DNA from 3 places in the Streptomyces camelliae genome. Region 2 is predicted to be linked to each of the others. Evidence: riboswitches for the same ligand, from Rfam matches in the RefSeq annotation. Region 2 holds a riboswitch; each other region holds the start of a gene.
What was found. A riboswitch is a leader RNA that binds a small molecule or an ion and turns the genes downstream of it on or off. The one in region 2 is predicted to bind cyclic di-AMP.

Region 1 (5,321 bases), 1.6 Mb from region 2:
CTGTCGGTTCACTGGTCCGAGGCGTCGGACTTGTCGATTCCGTCCCAGACGTTGGCGTACCAGGGACGCTGGGCGGCCCTCAGATCGGCGCGGGACTGCCGGGCGGCGCCCGGCTCGACGATCACGTACCCGGTCTCCCCCGGCATCACATAGTGCAGCCGGCGCCGGATCTGCTGCTCGGCGTAGGCGTCGTCCTGCCAGCGTGCCTTGAGGTCGCGCAGCTGCTCCACGCGCTCACGGGCCTGCTCCTGCTGCCGCTGGAGGTCGGAGATCTGCGCGCGCTGGGAGACGTACTGGCGCATCGGATAGGCGAGCGCGACGATGATCGAGCACAGCACCAGCGCGAGAAGGGCCGCGCGGCCGGTGAGCCGGGAGCGGCGGGCCTGTCGCTTGGTCTGGGAGCGGTAGACCCGGGCCGCCGTCTGCTCGCCGAGCAGCCGCAGCCGGGTCGCGGTGGAGAACCGGTCCCGGTCCTTCACGGCCATGATCCCCGCCTCCCGTCCATCCCGTTGGTCCCGTACACACGCGCGTACGTCCCCGGACACGGTACGGGACCGGGTACGGGGACGTACGTACGACTGGCTAAGCCTTACGCCAGGTTGGCTCAGCCCTTGAAGCGGGGGAAGGCGCTACGGCCGGCGTACACCGCGGCGTCGTCGAGGATCTCCTCGATGCGCAGCAGCTGGTTGTACTTGGCGACGCGCTCGGAGCGGGCCGGGGCGCCGGTCTTGATCTGGCCGCAGTTGGTGGCGACGGCGAGGTCGGCGATGGTGACGTCCTCGGTCTCGCCGGAGCGGTGCGACATCATGCACTTGAAGCCGTTGCGCTGGGCCAGCTCGACGGCGTCCAGGGTCTCGGTCAGCGAACCGATCTGGTTGACCTTGACCAGCAGGGCGTTGGCGGTGCCCTCCTCGATGCCGCGGGCGAGGCGCTCGGGGTTGGTGACGAACAGGTCGTCGCCGACGAGCTGGACCTTGTCGCCGAGCTTGTCGGTGATGACCTTCCAGCCGGCCCAGTCGTCCTCGAACAGCGGGTCCTCGATGGAGACGAGCGGGTAGGCCTCGACGAGCTCCTCGTAGTACTCCGTCATCTCGGCGGCGGAGCGCTCCTTGCCCTCGAAGAGGTACTTGCCGTCCTTGTAGAACTCGGAGGCGGCGACGTCGAGCGCGAGGGCGATCTGCTGGCCGGGGATGTAACCGGCCTCCTTGATGGCCTCAAGGATGAGGTCGAGCGCGGCGCGGTTGGACTCCAGGTTCGGGGCGAAGCCGCCCTCGTCGCCGAGGCCGGTGGCCAGGCCCTTGCTCTTCAGGACCTTCTTCAGCGTGTGGTAGACCTCGGCACCCCAGCGCAGGGCCTCGGAGAAGGACTCCGCGCCGATCGGGGCGATCATGAACTCCTGGATGTCCACGTTGGAGTCGGCGTGCGAGCCGCCGTTCAGGATGTTCATCATCGGCACCGGCAGCAGGTGCGCGTTCGGGCCGCCCAGGTAGCGGAACAGCGGCAGGTCGCTGGCCTCGGAGGCGGCGTGGGCGACGGCGAGGGAGACGCCGAGGATGGCGTTGGCGCCGAGGGAGCCCTTGTTGTCGGTGGCGTCCAGGTCGAACATGGCCTGGTCGATCAGGCGCTGCTCGGTGGCGTCGTAGCCGACCAGCTCCGGGCCGATCTGCTCGATGACGGCGAGGACGGCCTTCTCGACACCCTTGCCCTGGTAGCGGTTCGGGTCACCGTCGCGCAGCTCGATGGCCTCGAAGGCACCGGTCGAGGCGCCGGACGGGACGGCGGCACGACCCGTGCTGCCGTCGTCGAGGCCGACCTCGACCTCGACCGTGGGGTTGCCTCGGGAGTCCAGGATTTCCCGGGCTACGACGACGTCGATGGACGGCACGAGCATCTCCTTCTTGGATGTGACGCTGGAAGTGCGGGGCTGTCTGCCTTACGGCTGTGCCTTGCGACTAGAGCCTAACCGTCCCGGGGCTGTCGGCCACCGACCGACCGCCCCGTGGACGGGGAGGGACATGCAGACGGTACTCATTGTTCATGAGCGGAACAAAGGGGGGTGGGGGTGAAGAACGGGGAAACGGGAGGGGAAACAGGAGCGGACATGAAAACCCCGCCCCGGCGCGTACGGGGGAACACGCGCCGGGGCGGGGAGCCCGTGGGGACGGGGGTGGCCCTCACGGGGGCTTCAGTGTGGGGGGAGGGGTTGTGAGAGCACTGTGCGTCCGGCCGGAGCCGGATGTCACTTCAGGTGCAGCTGCTGACCCGGGTAGATGAGGTCCGCGTCCTGGACGATGTCCTTGTTCAGCTTGAACAGCTTCTGCCAGCCGCCGGCGACGTGGTGCTTCTCGGCGATGGCGCTGAGGGTGTCACCCTTGACGACCTTGTACTCGCCGTCGCCCTTCTTGACCGTCTTGCCGGTCGGGGTGGTGACGGTCTTGCTCGCCGAGGGCGCGGTGCGCGTGGTGGAGCGGGTGGCGGCCTGCTGGTCGGTGGAGCGGGTGGCGGTGCCGCTGCTCGTGCTCGGCGCGGTCGTCTTCGACGAGGTGGTGGGGGCGGAGCCGTTGTACGCGGCGGAGGACAGGCCCGTGCCGCAGACCGGCCAGGCGCCCTTGCCCTGGCCCGCGAGGACCTTCTCGGCGACGGCTATCTGCTGCGCCTTGGTGGCGAGGTCGGCGCGCGCGGCGTAGGCGGTGCCGCCGTACGCGGCCCAGGTGGAGTTGGTGAACTGCAGGCCGCCGTAGAAGCCGTTGCCGGTGTTGATGGACCAGTTGCCGCCCGACTCGCACTGGGCGACCGCGTCCCACTCGGAGGCGGTGGCGGCGGAGGCGTTGCCGGCCGCCATCAGCGGGGCGGCGACAGCGGCACCGGTGACACCGGCGAGCGCGACGACACGGACGGCCTTGGACGGGCGACGGTGCTTGCCCTTGCCGGAAAACAGCATGGATCGATCCCCTCACCGACGCCTGCGAGGTGAGCTGTCGGGTTCGGGCCGGTTGAGTTGCCCGGTCGCACGCCCGCTGTCGCGGGCCTGCGGCTTCACCCCAAGCCGGTGCCGGCAGCCTCAACTGCCGGTTCCGGCGCCTACCTTGGGTCCCCCGCTCCTGCCTACGGCGCATGACGCGACGACTGTTCCCGGACGACCGCTGGCAGGATTCGGCGTTGCGGCTGCCGGGGCTCGTGGTGACGAGCGGTCCTGACCGTAGACACGGGATCGACGGAATTTCAAAGACGATCAGGGCTTCTGAGACTCATCCCACACTTTCGCCAAACCGGACATTTAGCTATCAATCAGGGCGTCAAATCCCCCTGCTACGCGTCCGTTTCGTGACGCACTTCCAGGGTCTGACCGGCGGTGATGTGGTTCGGGTCGGCGCCGACGACGCTCTTGTTGTCGTCGTAGAGCGCATGCCATCCGCCGTGGACGCCAAGGGAGTCGGCGATGGAGGCGAGGGTGTCACCCTCGTGGACGGTGTAGGTGTCCGGCTGGGGGTTCGCGTGACGGCCGGAGGGCTGGCCATTCTGACCGTTTGTGAGGCTTTCGTCCGCACTGTCGCCACGGTGACGTCCGCCACTGCTGAGGGCTCCGGTGTCGACGAGACTCCAAGAACCGACACTCTGCTGGGAATTGTCCGACTCGTCGGTCCCGGGGGTGGTCGCGGGCGAGCTGTCACTCCCCGGCGAGTTCCCGCCAGCAGGGGAGCCGCTGGAACCGGCGGAACCGGTCGAACCCGAGGAACCGGATGTACCCGCCTTGTCGGTCTTGTCCGACTTGGGGCTGCCACTCTCGGTGGAGCCACCGCCCGCACCCTGCGCCTTGCCGGCCCCGCCGCCCTGCACCGGGGCCGTCGAGGTGCTGGAACCCGGCGAAGAGTCCGTACCGGAGCCGGACTTCGAACCGGACTGGGACCCCGAGCCGGAGCCGGAACCGGCACCAGAAGAGGATGAATCCGACAGACCGGACGAGTCGGAGCTGTCGGCCGATCCGGAGCCGCCGCCCGACCCCGCGCTGCTGCCGGAGCCCCCGACGCCCGTGTCGACGTCGACCGAACCCGAGTTGGAGGTCAGCCCGGCGGTCAGCGCGCACATGGTCCACGGCTTGGTGCCCTGGTCGGCGAGGATCTTCTCGGCGACGGCGATCTGCTGGGAGCGGCTGGCCTGGTCGGCGCTCGTGGCGTACTGCGTGCCGCCGTACTTGTCCCAGTCGTCCTGCGATATCTGCAGGCCGCCGTAGTACCCGTTGCCGGTGTCCGCGCTCCAGGAACCTCCACTCTCGCACTCGGCGACCTTGTCCCACGTGGTGCCGTCGGCGGCGCTGGCGCTCGCGGCGCCGAGCAGCGGGATGGCGATGGCGGAGCCGGTCACTCCGGCTGCGACGAGGAGGGCCGGAGCCTGACGGGGGCGACGGTGACGACCGTTCCCGGTGAGCATGCGGAAACCTTTCGTGCGACAGCAGGGCCGGCGCGGCGGGTGATGCCTGTCGCCACGCTGATGGGTGAACGTATCGGCAGACGATCACTAGTCACAAGTTAATGCCGCGCAGATCACGTGAAGATCACAGAGTTGAAGGTTCGTCATCTCTTCCTCACGCGTCCTCACGCCACGCCCGACGCTCCGGTTCCGTCCGCTTTGTCACCCGTCTTCGTCACCCGTCGGGAACGGCGGCGCCTCACGCCCGGCGCGCGAGGCGGCCGCGACCATGGACTCGACATGGCCCCGGGGGGCTTCCCACCCAGGAGGAGACGATGGTGCTGCACACCCGGCTGCCCGGTGAGTCCGCGGACTACCTCGCCGCCCGCGAGGAACTCCGCCACGCCGAGATCGAGCTCATGCGTCACCGCGAGAAGGTCGCGGCCCTGCGCAGGGCGCTTCCGCAGGGCGCCGGCGTCGACGACTACGTCTTTCTCGAAGGCCCCGCCGACCTCCATGCCGGCGACACCCCCGTCCGCGAGGTCAGGCTGAGCGAACTGTTCACCGGCCCCGGCCGGCCGTTGATCGTCTACCACCTCATGTACGGCAAACGGCAGACCGACCCGTGCCCGATGTGCACCCTGTGGATCGACGGCTTCAACGGCGTCGCCCACCACGTCGCCCGGAACGCCGACCTCGTCGTCGTCGCTGCCGCCGACCCGCCCGTCCTGCGGCAGCACGCCCGCAGCCGCGACTGGTCCCGGCTGCGTCTGCTGAGCGCCGGGGACAGCACCTTCAAGTACGACCTGGGCAGCGAGGACGAGGACGGGGTGCAGGACTCCACCGTCTCCGTCTTCACCCGGGACCCGGACGGCACGGTCCGCCACTTCTACTCCGCCCACCCCCGTATGGCC
Region 2 (5,321 bases):
TGTCCACCGCCGCCCATCTCCGCGCGCGCGGCATCCCCGTCCGCGTCTTCGGCGACCCCATGGTCAGCTGGCGCGCGCACATGCCCGAGGGCATGCTCCTGAAATCGACCCCCGCCGCCTCCAGCCTCGACTGCCCGCAGCCCGGCCACACCCTCGCCGACTACTGCGCGGCGGCCGGGATCCGCCGCCTGGTCAGCGACGAGGACATCATCCCGGTGGAGACGTTCATCGCCTACGGCGAGTGGTTCCAGTATCAGCTGCTGCCCGGACTGGAGCGGGTACGGGTCGTCTCCGTCGACCGTGACGCGCGCGGCGGCTTCGAACTCAAGCTGGACTCCGGAGAGCTGTTCACGGCGCGCGCGGTCGTCGTCGCCACCGGCCTGTCCGGCCTCGCCCACCTGCCGCCGGAGCTGGCGGGCGCGGCGCCCGACGGACCCGCCGCGACCGGCCCGGTCTCGCACAGCTCCCAGCACCACGACCTCGGCCGGTTCGCCGGCAAGGAGCTGATCGTCGTCGGCGCCGGTCAGTCCGCGCTGGAGACGGCGGCGCTCGCCGCCGAGGCGGGGGCACGCGTGCGCGTGGTCGCGCGCGGCCGCGACCGGGTCGCCTTCGGCGCCCCGCCGTGGGAGCAGCCGCGGCTGCGCCCCGAGTCCCCCTTCGGCCGCGCCTGGTCGCTGTGGGCGCTCAGCTACTACCCGCACCCCTACCGCTACCTGCCCGAGCCCACCCGCCACTTCCTGGTCCGCCGGGTCCTCGGACCGCTCGGCGCCTGGTGGCTGCGTGAGCGCTTCGAGGGCGCCGTACCGGTGCAGGAGGTCGAGCGGATCGTGCGTGCCGAGGCGCCGGACGGCAGCCCGGTCCTCACCGTCCGCACCCATGGCGGCCGTACCGAGCGGCTCACCGCCGACCACGTCATCGCGGCCACCGGGTACCGCGTCGCCGTCGCGGCGATGGACTTCCTCGGCCACGGACTGCGCACCCGGCTCGCGGTGAGCCGCGGCACGCCGAAACTGGGCCCCGGTTGCGTCTCCTCCGTGCCCGGCCTGTACTTCACGGGCCTGCCGGCAGCGTCGTCGTACGGCCCGGTGATGCGGTTCGTCTGCGGCACGGAGTTCGCCTCCCCGCGCCTGGCGCGACACCTCGCCGCGGCCCACGGCTGACTCCCGCGCCGGCCACCGCACCGCGAACAGGAGGACGACACACACCACTTGGGGGTGATGAGCACGTAAGTACGCAGCACGACAAGATGAGTCGGACCGGCGTCGCATCCGTATTCTCTGATCATGGCAGCCTCCCCCGCATATGCACTCATCGCGACTGACCTGGACGGAACGCTGCTGCGCGGCGACGACACGGTCTCCGGCCGGTCGCTCGCCGCGCTCGCGCGGGTGGTGCGCGCCGGTGCGCGCCACCTGGTGGTGACGGGCCGGCCGGCCCCGCGGGTACGGCCGCTGCTCGCGCACCTCGGCTGTACGGGGCTCGCGGTGTGCGGGCAGGGCGCGCAGGTCTACGACGCCGCGGCGGGCCGGCTGCTGTGGTCGGTGCGGCTGGACCGGGAACTGGCGGAGGAGGCGCTCGGCAAGATCGAGGCGGAGGTGGGGGAGGTCTTCGCCGCTGTCGATCAGGACGGTGTCGACGGGCTCACACTGATCGAGCCCGGGTACCGCATGCCGCACCCGACCCTGCCCGCGGTGGGGGTCGGCCGACGTGACGACCTGTGGCGCAGGCCCATCAGCAAGGTGCTGCTGCGCCATGCGGCCCTGTCCGACGACGAGTTGGCGGCCGTGGCGCGCGCGGTGGTGGGTTCGCTGGCGACGGTCACCATGTCGGGGCCGGGGACCGTGGAGCTCCAGCCGTGCGGGGTGACCAAGGCGACCGGGCTGGCGCTGGCCGCCGACCGGCTGGGGATCGCGCCGGAACGGGCGCTGGCGTTCGGGGACATGCCCAATGACATCCCGATGTTCGAGTGGGCCGGGCACGGGGTGGCGATGGCCGATGCGCACCCGGAACTCAAGGCGGTGGCCGACGAGATCACCTCGTCGAACGAGGACGACGGCATCGCCGTCGTCCTCGAACGACTCTTCCCGGTCGGCTGACGGCCGCGCGACTCCGACGGTCGGACGACCGCCCGGCGGCTGTCAGGGCGACTGCCGGGCTGTCGTCAGGGCGACTGCCGGGCTGTCGTCGGGGCGACCGCCGTGCCGCTGTCGGAGCGACCGCCGTGCGGCCGTCAGTACGCGCTGTGGACGTTGTCGATCGAGCCGTAGCGCGCGGCGGCGTAGTTGCAGGCCGCGGTGATGTTGGCGACCGGGTCGTAGATGTTGAACGAGGTGCCGGCCACGTGGTACGCGTTGAAGGTCGGGTCGATGACCTGGAGCAGGCCCTTGGACGGGATGCCCCGGGCCGCGTTGGAGTCCCAGTTGTTGATGGCCCACGGGTTGCCCGAGGACTCCCGGATGATGTTGCGGTAGATGCCGTGGTAGGAGCCCGGGATGCCCTTCTGGGCCATGATCGCGAGCGACTTGTGGATCCAGCCGTTGAGGTTGTTCGGGTACCCGGCAAGGGTGGTGGAGGACACCTTGGTGGCCTTCTTCGCCGGGGCGGCGGAGGCGCTGGTGGCGCCGATGAGCGGCAGGGCGAGGACGGCGGCACCGGTGCCGACGACGGCGAGGGTGCGGGCGAGGCGGTTGGCCCGGGGACGGCGGTGACGAGCGGCAGCACGCATGGGGATGTTCCTCTCCGTCGCCTGCGAGGTGAGCTGTCGGGTTCGGGCGGGGAGGTGCCCGGCCGCACCTTCGCGAGAAGGCACGGCTTCACCCCTAGCCGTTCCGGTGCGACGCGTGTCGTCCGGTCCGGCGGCTTACCTGGGTCCCCCGCTCCTGCCGTACGAAATGGGTTCGTGGATGGTCATGCGGGCGGCGGCAGGATTCGGCGTCCGCCCGACGGCCCGGAACGTATGCGAGAGCACATGTCGGGAACAAGTACTGGATTCACACAACGCACCATTTGACCTTGATGTGTGCCCTATGGGGTACTTGATCCTTTGCGGTTGCCAACCCTCAACTTGCCGACCGGGCAAGGGGAGGGAGGGTGCTCGGTGGCCGGGATGCCGGATGGGGGAGCGTGACCCAACTCACGAAATAGCAAACCCTGTCAAATCGGACATGGCGGATTCCGGGGTTGGGGTGAGAGCTGGGTGTGAGGTGGCCGGTGGACAGCCTGGGGGTGACCCGGGGGTGACCTGGGGGTGCCTCCCGGAACCTGTGACGCGATGCCCGTCGTTGTCGTGTATGTCCGCGGGTGTGCGCGGGGTGGGATGGAGGCGTTACTCCGCTCGCCCCCCGGTTCGCGACAAAGCGCAAGGCTTCCTGTTAAGTCGATAGATGTCCGTTCTTATCATCCGATCACACGCATACCGGCCATGATCCAATACCACCCGGGCTGGACCGGTGGGCGCTATCGGTGATCGAAACAGGACCGGATACGCTGACTTGAGTGATGGCAGCGACCTATCGACAAACCGTGTAATCGCCAGCAGACACCAGCAGACAGGAGACCCCTCGTGACCGTCGTCGGGCCGTTCGGGCTGAGCGTGCGGGACCAGGCTCTCGAAGCCGATGTCCAGGCCGGATTGGCGGCTGTCGAGGAAGGCTTGCTCGAAGCCACCAAGAGTGAGGTTCCGTTCATCACGGAGGCCGCGCAGCACCTGGTACGGGCCGGCGGGAAGCGGTTCCGGCCGCTGCTCGTGATGCTCGCGGCCCAGTTCGGCGACCGTTACGCGCCGGGCATCGTGCCGTCGGCCGTCGTCGTGGAGCTGACGCATCTGGCCACGCTGTACCACGACGACGTCATGGACGAGGCGGCCGTGCGGCGCGGTGTGGACAGCGCCAACACCCGCTGGGGCAACTCCGTCGCGGTCCTCACCGGCGACTTCCTGTTCGCCCGCGCCTCCCAGATCCTCGCCGACCTCGGGCCCGAGGCGGTCCGGGTGCAGGCCCTCGCGTTCGAGCGGCTGGTCACGGGCCAGATCCTGGAGACCGCCGGCCCCTCCGACGGCCGTGACCCGGTCGAGCACTACCTGGACGTGCTCGGCGGCAAGACCGGCTCCCTGGTGGCGGTCTCGTGCCGGTTCGGCGCGATGATGTCGGGCGCCGACGAGACGGTCATCGACGTCCTCACCCAGTACGGCGAGCGGCTCGGTGTCGCCTTCCAGCTCGCCGACGACGTCCTGGACATCGCCTCCGACTCGCACGAGTCCGGCAAGACCCCGGGCACCGACCTGCGCGAGGGCATCCCGACCCTGCCCGTGCTCCGGCTGCGCGAGCGCGCGGCCCGGCTGGGGCTGCCCGAGGACCTCGCGCTGTGCGAGCTGCTGGACTCCGACCTCAGCGACGACGCCCGGCACGCCGAGGCGCTGACCGCGCTGCGCGCCCACCCGGCGCTGGAGCAGGCCCGCCGCGACACCGTGCGGTATGCGGAGGAGGCCCGGGCCGCGCTGTCCCCGCTGCGGGACTGCGACGCCAAGCGGGCGCTGGAGGAGCTGTGCGACGCCGTGGTGCACCGCGCGGGCTGACGCCCCTGACACCGGCTCTGCGGCAGCATTGGCTGACGTGTCCACGACCTGACGTGTCCGCAACGTGCCTCCGACGGCCGGCCGCGCGGCGTGTGCGGGGCCCGCGCGGGTGCCCGTGCGGGCAGACGGCCGTACGGCGGCGTACGGCATTCGTGCGATCCGTCCGGCCCCCTAGGGGTCGCGGAAGCCGTCACCCCCGCGTGTCATACCGCAGTCGTACATGGACTTGGCTCCGTGGTCTGACGCTTCTTCATGGCCGGTTTGGTGAGATGGAGAACACGGACATCACCACTCCTCACCGATTCGGGTGAGAATGGCGGCTCAGGGTGGACCAGCGTGAGGACAGCCGCCGCCGACGACGGAGGTAAGGCACACATGGCACCGTACGAATCCGACGACGCAGTGGACGCCGTGCGGGACGAGAACCCGCACAGCGGACGCCGCAAGGCCGCGCGGTACGCGGTCCCGGTCGCGGTGGTGGGGGTGGCGGCGGCCACGATCGGGCTGGTCCCGGCGCTCGCCGCCTCCGGCGACCCCGACCTGCCCAAGATCACCGCCAAGCAGCTCATCGACAAGATCGCAAAGTCGGACGTGCAGCAGCTGTCCGGCACGGTGAAGATCAGCACCGACCTCGGCCTGCCGAACCTCGGCGGCCTGGAGAGCAGCCTGGTCTCCGGGGCGGGCAAGGGCTCCGGCGAGGGCTCCTCCGCCGACCCCCAGGCCAAGCTCACCGAACTGGTCACCGGCA
Region 3 (5,321 bases), 200 kb from region 2:
GCGCGCGTGTGATGCCGACGTACGCCAGGCGCCGCTCCTCCTCCAGCTCCTTGGTCTGGCCGAGGGAGCGCATGTGCGGGAAGACGCCGTCCTCCATGCCGGTCAGGAAGACGACGGGGAATTCCAGGCCCTTGGCGGTGTGCAGGGTCATCAGGGTGATGACGCCGGAGCCTTCCTCGTCCTCGTCGGGGATCTGGTCGGAGTCGGCGACCAGCGCGACCTGCTCCAGGAAGTCGGCCAGCGTACCGCCCGGGGCGGTAGCCCCTGATGTCGCTGCGCCTTCGCCGCGCTCCTGCTCGAACTCCAGGGCCACGGCCGCGAGTTCCTGGAGGTTCTCGATGCGGGTCTCGTCCTGCGGGTCGGTGGAGGACTGCAACTCGGCGAGGTAACCGGTGCGTTCGAGGACGGCTTCGAGGACCGTGGCCGGTCCGGCGCCGGATTCCACGATCGTGCGCAGGTCCTCCATCAGCGTGTTGAACCGCTTGACCGCGTTGGTGGAGCGCGCGGCCATGCCGTACGCCTCGTCCACGCGCTTGAGCGCCTGCGGGAAGCTGATCTTCTCGCGCTGGGAGAGGGCATCGATCATCGCCTCGGCGCGGTCGCCGATGCCCCGCTTGGGCACGTTGAGGATGCGGCGCAGCGGCACCGAGTCCTCGGGGTTGGCGAGAACGCGCAGGTAGGCGAGGACGTCCCGGACCTCCTTGCGCTCGTAGAAGCGGACCCCGCCGACGACCTTGTAGGGCAGGCCGACGCGGATGAAGACCTCTTCGAAGACACGGGACTGGGCGTTGGTGCGGTAGAAGACGGCGACGTCGCCCGCCTTGGCCTGACCCGCGTCGACCAGGCGGTCTATCTCGTCGGCGACGAACTGCGCCTCGTCGTGCTCGGTGTCGGCGACATAGCCGGTGATCTGCGCGCCCTGGCCCGCGTTGGTCCACAGGTTCTTCGGGCGGCGCGACTCGTTGCGCTCGATGACCGCGTTGGCGGCGCTCAGAATGGTCTGCGTGGAGCGGTAGTTCTGCTCCAGCAGGATCGTCGTCGCGTCCGGGTAGTCCTCCTCGAACTGGAGGATGTTGCGGATCGTCGCGCCCCGGAAGGCGTAGATCGACTGGTCCGCGTCACCGACCACGCACAGCTCGGCGGGCGGGAGGTCGTGCTCGCTCGGCGGAGCGTCCTCGTCGTGGGTGCCGGTGCCGACGAGTTCGCGGACGAGCGCGTACTGGGCGTGGTTGGTGTCCTGGTACTCGTCGACCAGGACGTGCCGGAAGCGGCGGCGGTAGTGCTCGGCGACGTCCGGAAAGGCGCGCAGCAGGTTGACCGTCGTCATGATCAGGTCGTCGAAGTCGAGGGCGTTGGCCTCGCGCAGCCGCGACTGGTAGAGCGCGTAGGCCTGCGCGAGGGTCTTCTCGAAGCCGTCGGCGGCCTGCGCGGCGAAGTCCTCCTCGTCGATCAGCTCGTTCTTGAGGTTGCTGATCTTGGCGCTGAAGGACTTGGGCGGGAAGCGCTTGGGGTCGAGGTCCAGGTCACGGCAGACCAGGGCCATCAGGCGCTTGCTGTCGGCGGCGTCGTAGATCGAGAACGACGACGTGAAGCCGAGCTTCTTGCTCTCGCGGCGCAGGATGCGCACGCACGCGCTGTGGAAGGTCATGACCCACATCGCGTTGGCGCGCGGGCCGACGAGCTGCTCGACGCGCTCCTTCATCTCGCCCGCGGCCTTGTTGGTGAAGGTGATCGCGAGGATCTGGCCCGGGTGCACATGCCGCTCGGCGAGCAGGTGGGCGATGCGGTGGGTGAGCACGCGGGTCTTGCCGGAGCCGGCACCGGCGACGATGAGCAGCGGGGAGCCGGCGTGCACGACCGCGGCGCGCTGGTTGTCGTTCAGCCCCTCCAGGAGCGCCGCCGCGTCCAGCGCGGGGCGCGGGGCGCCGTCGCGGTAGTAGGCGTCCCGGTCCGGCGGCGCGTCGAACTTCCCGCCGAACAGATCGTCCGGAAGCGGTTCCGGAGCATGATCGTCCTCGGGCGGCGGCGGGGGTTCCTCCTCGTGCCCGCGCGGGGGCTGGAGGTCCGCCAGGAAGCTGTCGTCAAAGAGGCTGCTCATCGCTCTCCGAGTCTAGGGCGCCCCACCGACAACCGGTCGCCGTCCCGGGAAGAAGGTCGCGCGAGCAGAGCGGCGAACCCCCTCACGCAGCGGAATCACTCGATGACGTGGACGTGATCCCGGCGCCGGATCACGAAAATGTATCGGACATATCACGCACCAACCTTCACACCAGTCACACGAGTTGGCTAGGTTGCCGTCGGGTCGCGTGCGCGGCCCCCGCCGAGTCCGGCGCCTCCCGTAAGGGGGGCCGGAGCCGGGGACCCACCGAATCTCCGGGGTGAATCGGCCGACTCCCGTCCGGGACGACGCCGTAGGGCAACCCTTCCGAACCTCCGCCCGAACCCGACAGCTAACCCGGTAGGCGGCCCACTGGAAGGAGTCGCCTCCCTTGGCGTCGCACCGCAAGTCGCGTCCCGGCGGGACCACCGGAGTGGGTCTGCGCACCCCGGCCCTCGCCACCGCCGCCCTCACCTCCATAGCCATGCTGTCCCAGACGGCCGAGGCCGCCCCCGGTACGGACCACACCCGGCCGAGCCTGGAGGAGGTGGAGAAGAAGGTCGACGACCTCTACCGGCAGGCGGAGTCGGCGACCGAGAAGTACGACGCGGCCACGGAGCGCACCGGCAAGCAGCGCGGGCGGGTCGACGCGCTCCGGGACGAGGTCGCCCGCCGCACCGCCCGCCTCAACAAGGCCCGCGACGAGCTGGGCTCCTTCGCCGCGGCCCAGTACCGCACCGGCGCCGCCGCCCCCGACACGGCCACCTTCCTGCTCGCGGACAACCCGCAGGACTACTTCGACCAGACCCAGCTGATGAGCCGGCTGACCACGCGCGAGAAGAGCGCGGTCGACGCCTACATCGACGAGCAGGCCTCCACCATGAAGAAGCGGCGGGAGGCCGCGCAGAGCCTGCAGACGCTGACCGAGTCGCAGCACGAGCTGCAGACCGCCAAGTCCACCGTCCAGCAGAAGCTCGCCTCCGCGCGCGAGCTGCTGTCGCAGCTGACGGCCCAGGAGAAGGCGCGGCTGGCCGCCATCGAGCGGGAGAAGCAGCAGGAGGCGGCGCGCAAGGCGGCCGAGCTGGCGAAGCAGCAGGCCGAAGCCCAGCAGAAGACCACCTCGTCCGGCTCATCCAGCCCGACCGGCTCCGCCTCTTCCGGATCCTCCGGGTCCGCCGGCTCGTACGACACGAAGGCCGCCAAGGCCATCGCCTTCGCCCGCGCCCAGATCGGCAAGCCGTACGTGTGGGGCGCCACCGGGCCGGACTCCTACGACTGCTCGGGCCTCACCCAGGCCGCCTGGAAGGCCGCCGGCGTCACGCTCCCGCGCACCACGTACGACCAGGTCAACGCCGGGACCACGGTGTCCCTGGCCGACGCGCGCCCGGGGGACCTGATCTTCTTCTACGACGACATCAGCCACGTCGGTCTCTACATCGGCAACGGCATGATGATCCACGCCCCGAAGCCGGGCGCGTACGTCCGTGAGGAGTCGGTGTACTACGGCGGGGAATCGATCATCCACAGCGTGGTCCGCCCGGGCTGACGCCTACCGGGTCAGGTCCACAGAACGGCGATGAAGATGTTCGTCATGGTCAGCAGGCCGACGACCCCGAAGGCGCCCTTGTCGACCTTCTCCTCGTCGCGCTTCACATAGACCAGCCCGAGAATCACGATCAGCAGGGCCAGCTTCACACCGATCTTGATGGTGTTCACGTGGTGGTCGTCGGCCTGGTTGAGGCCGACGAGGGCCACCCCGGTGACGAGCATGGTCAGCGCACCGTGCAGCATCCCGGGGACGAAGCGAGCCGTGCCCTGCCCCATCGCCTTCATCTGGGTGAGGAAACCGCCGAGCAGCGCGGCGATGCCAATGATGTGCAGGCCGACGAAGAGATGGATGAGTACGTCCATGGGGCCGGAGCCTAATTCGTCGGTAACAGCCCCAAGGACGGCAGGGTGCCGTTCCCGGGGTGTTCGAGTGGTGAGGGCCGTCACGCCTTGTCGGAGCTGGCCTCGCGAGGCCTCTGGTCAGACCGCGCGGCCGGCCTGACCAGGGGTGTACCGGCCCCCTGTCATCGGGCCCGGCCGCGGCCGACATGGATCATGCATTTATGCGGTCCATAACACCTCCGGCACCCCTTCCGTCCCGCTTCCCGCGTATCGGTCATCACACTGTGTGAAGGAGGCGAGCCTGGACGGTCGGATCAGTCACATAAGGTCACGTTCCGATCCGTAAAGGCCAGTTCCGTACAGTCCGTTACCCACTCGTCACACTCCGGCCTAGCGTCCTCTCCACCGCCGAGAAGGGTCCGGCGGCGGCCCGCTCCCCCTGTGCGGGCCGCCGCCGGGCATACCGCCCGCTCGGTCGTCGAGCAGGAAGGACGTGACGGTCCAGGTGGCAGCGCATCGCAAGCCCCGGCAACGCTCGATCGGTGGCCCTACGGTCCGGACGGCCGCCACCCTCGCCCTGGCGGGCGCGGCCACCGCGACGGGGTTCGACGGGACCGGACACGCCGACCCGCAGCTGACACCGGCACAGGTGAAGGCCCAGGTGGACAAGCTCTACCAGCAGGCCGAGGCGGCGACCGAGAAGTACGACGGCGCCAAGGAGCAGGCAGACGCGGCCCAGCGGCGGCTCAACGCGCTGCACGACGAGACGGCCCGCAGGCAGGCCGAGCTCAACTCGGCCCGGGACGCGCTGGGTTCGTTCGCCTCCGCGCAGTACCGCGACGGCGGCTTCGCCCCCGCCTGGCAACTGGCCCTGTCCAACGACCCCGACCGGTATCTGGACGACGCCGCCTTCGCCGAGCGGGCCGGCGATCGGCAGGCCGCCGCCGTGTCGCGGGTACGCGAACAACTGCGGGAGATCGAGCAGTTGCGCGGAGCCGCCCGCGTCCAGCTGGCGTCGCTGCGCTCCCGGCAGGCCGAGCTGAGCCGGCAGAAGAAGACCGTCACGGACAAGCTGGCCGAGGCCCGGCGGCTGCTGGCGCGGCTCACCCCGCAGCAGCGCGCCCAGGTCACCGGTGACGACGGCAGCGCACCGGGGCGCGCCTCCCGGTCGGCCGCAGATGCCCGGCAGGCCCTGGCGCAGGCCGGATCCGGGCCCGGCTCCGTCACGGCGCCCGACAGCCGCGCTGCGGCGGCCGTCGCCTACGCCTACGCCAAGCTCGGCAGCCCCTATGTGTGGGGGGCGGCCGGCCCGAACTCCTTCGACTGCTCGGGG

Region 1: another riboswitch for cyclic di-AMP. It lies ahead of O1G22_RS24975 (transglycosylase family protein); the one in region 2 lies ahead of O1G22_RS17555 (transglycosylase SLT domain-containing protein).
Region 3: another riboswitch for cyclic di-AMP. It lies ahead of O1G22_RS16550 (C40 family peptidase); the one in region 2 lies ahead of O1G22_RS17555 (transglycosylase SLT domain-containing protein).

The regions. Positions count from the first base shown of each region.
Region 1 covers NZ_CP115300.1:5,447,769-5,453,089, reverse strand. The annotation lists gene O1G22_RS24985 (FtsB family cell division protein) at 9-485, opposite strand; gene eno (phosphopyruvate hydratase) at 605-1,891, opposite strand; gene O1G22_RS24975 (transglycosylase family protein) at 2,240-2,941, opposite strand; cyclic di-AMP (ydaO/yuaA leader) riboswitch at 2,946-3,123, opposite strand; gene O1G22_RS24970 (LysM peptidoglycan-binding domain-containing protein) at 3,310-4,428, opposite strand; gene O1G22_RS24965 (DUF899 family protein) at 4,743-5,321, shown strand, end outside.
Region 2 covers NZ_CP115300.1:3,871,362-3,876,682, reverse strand. The annotation lists gene O1G22_RS17565 (FAD-dependent oxidoreductase) at 1-1,160, shown strand, start outside; gene O1G22_RS17560 (HAD family hydrolase) at 1,284-2,096, shown strand; gene O1G22_RS17555 (transglycosylase SLT domain-containing protein) at 2,231-2,725, opposite strand; cyclic di-AMP (ydaO/yuaA leader) riboswitch at 2,729-2,908, opposite strand; gene O1G22_RS17550 (polyprenyl synthetase family protein) at 3,563-4,573, shown strand; gene O1G22_RS17545 (LolA family protein) at 4,949-5,321, shown strand, end outside.
Region 3 covers NZ_CP115300.1:3,669,591-3,674,911, forward strand. The annotation lists gene pcrA (DNA helicase PcrA) at 1-2,098, opposite strand, end outside; cyclic di-AMP (ydaO/yuaA leader) riboswitch at 2,321-2,482, shown strand; gene O1G22_RS16550 (C40 family peptidase) at 2,490-3,644, shown strand; gene O1G22_RS16555 (hypothetical protein) at 3,656-4,009, opposite strand; gene O1G22_RS16560 (C40 family peptidase) at 4,494-5,321, shown strand, end outside.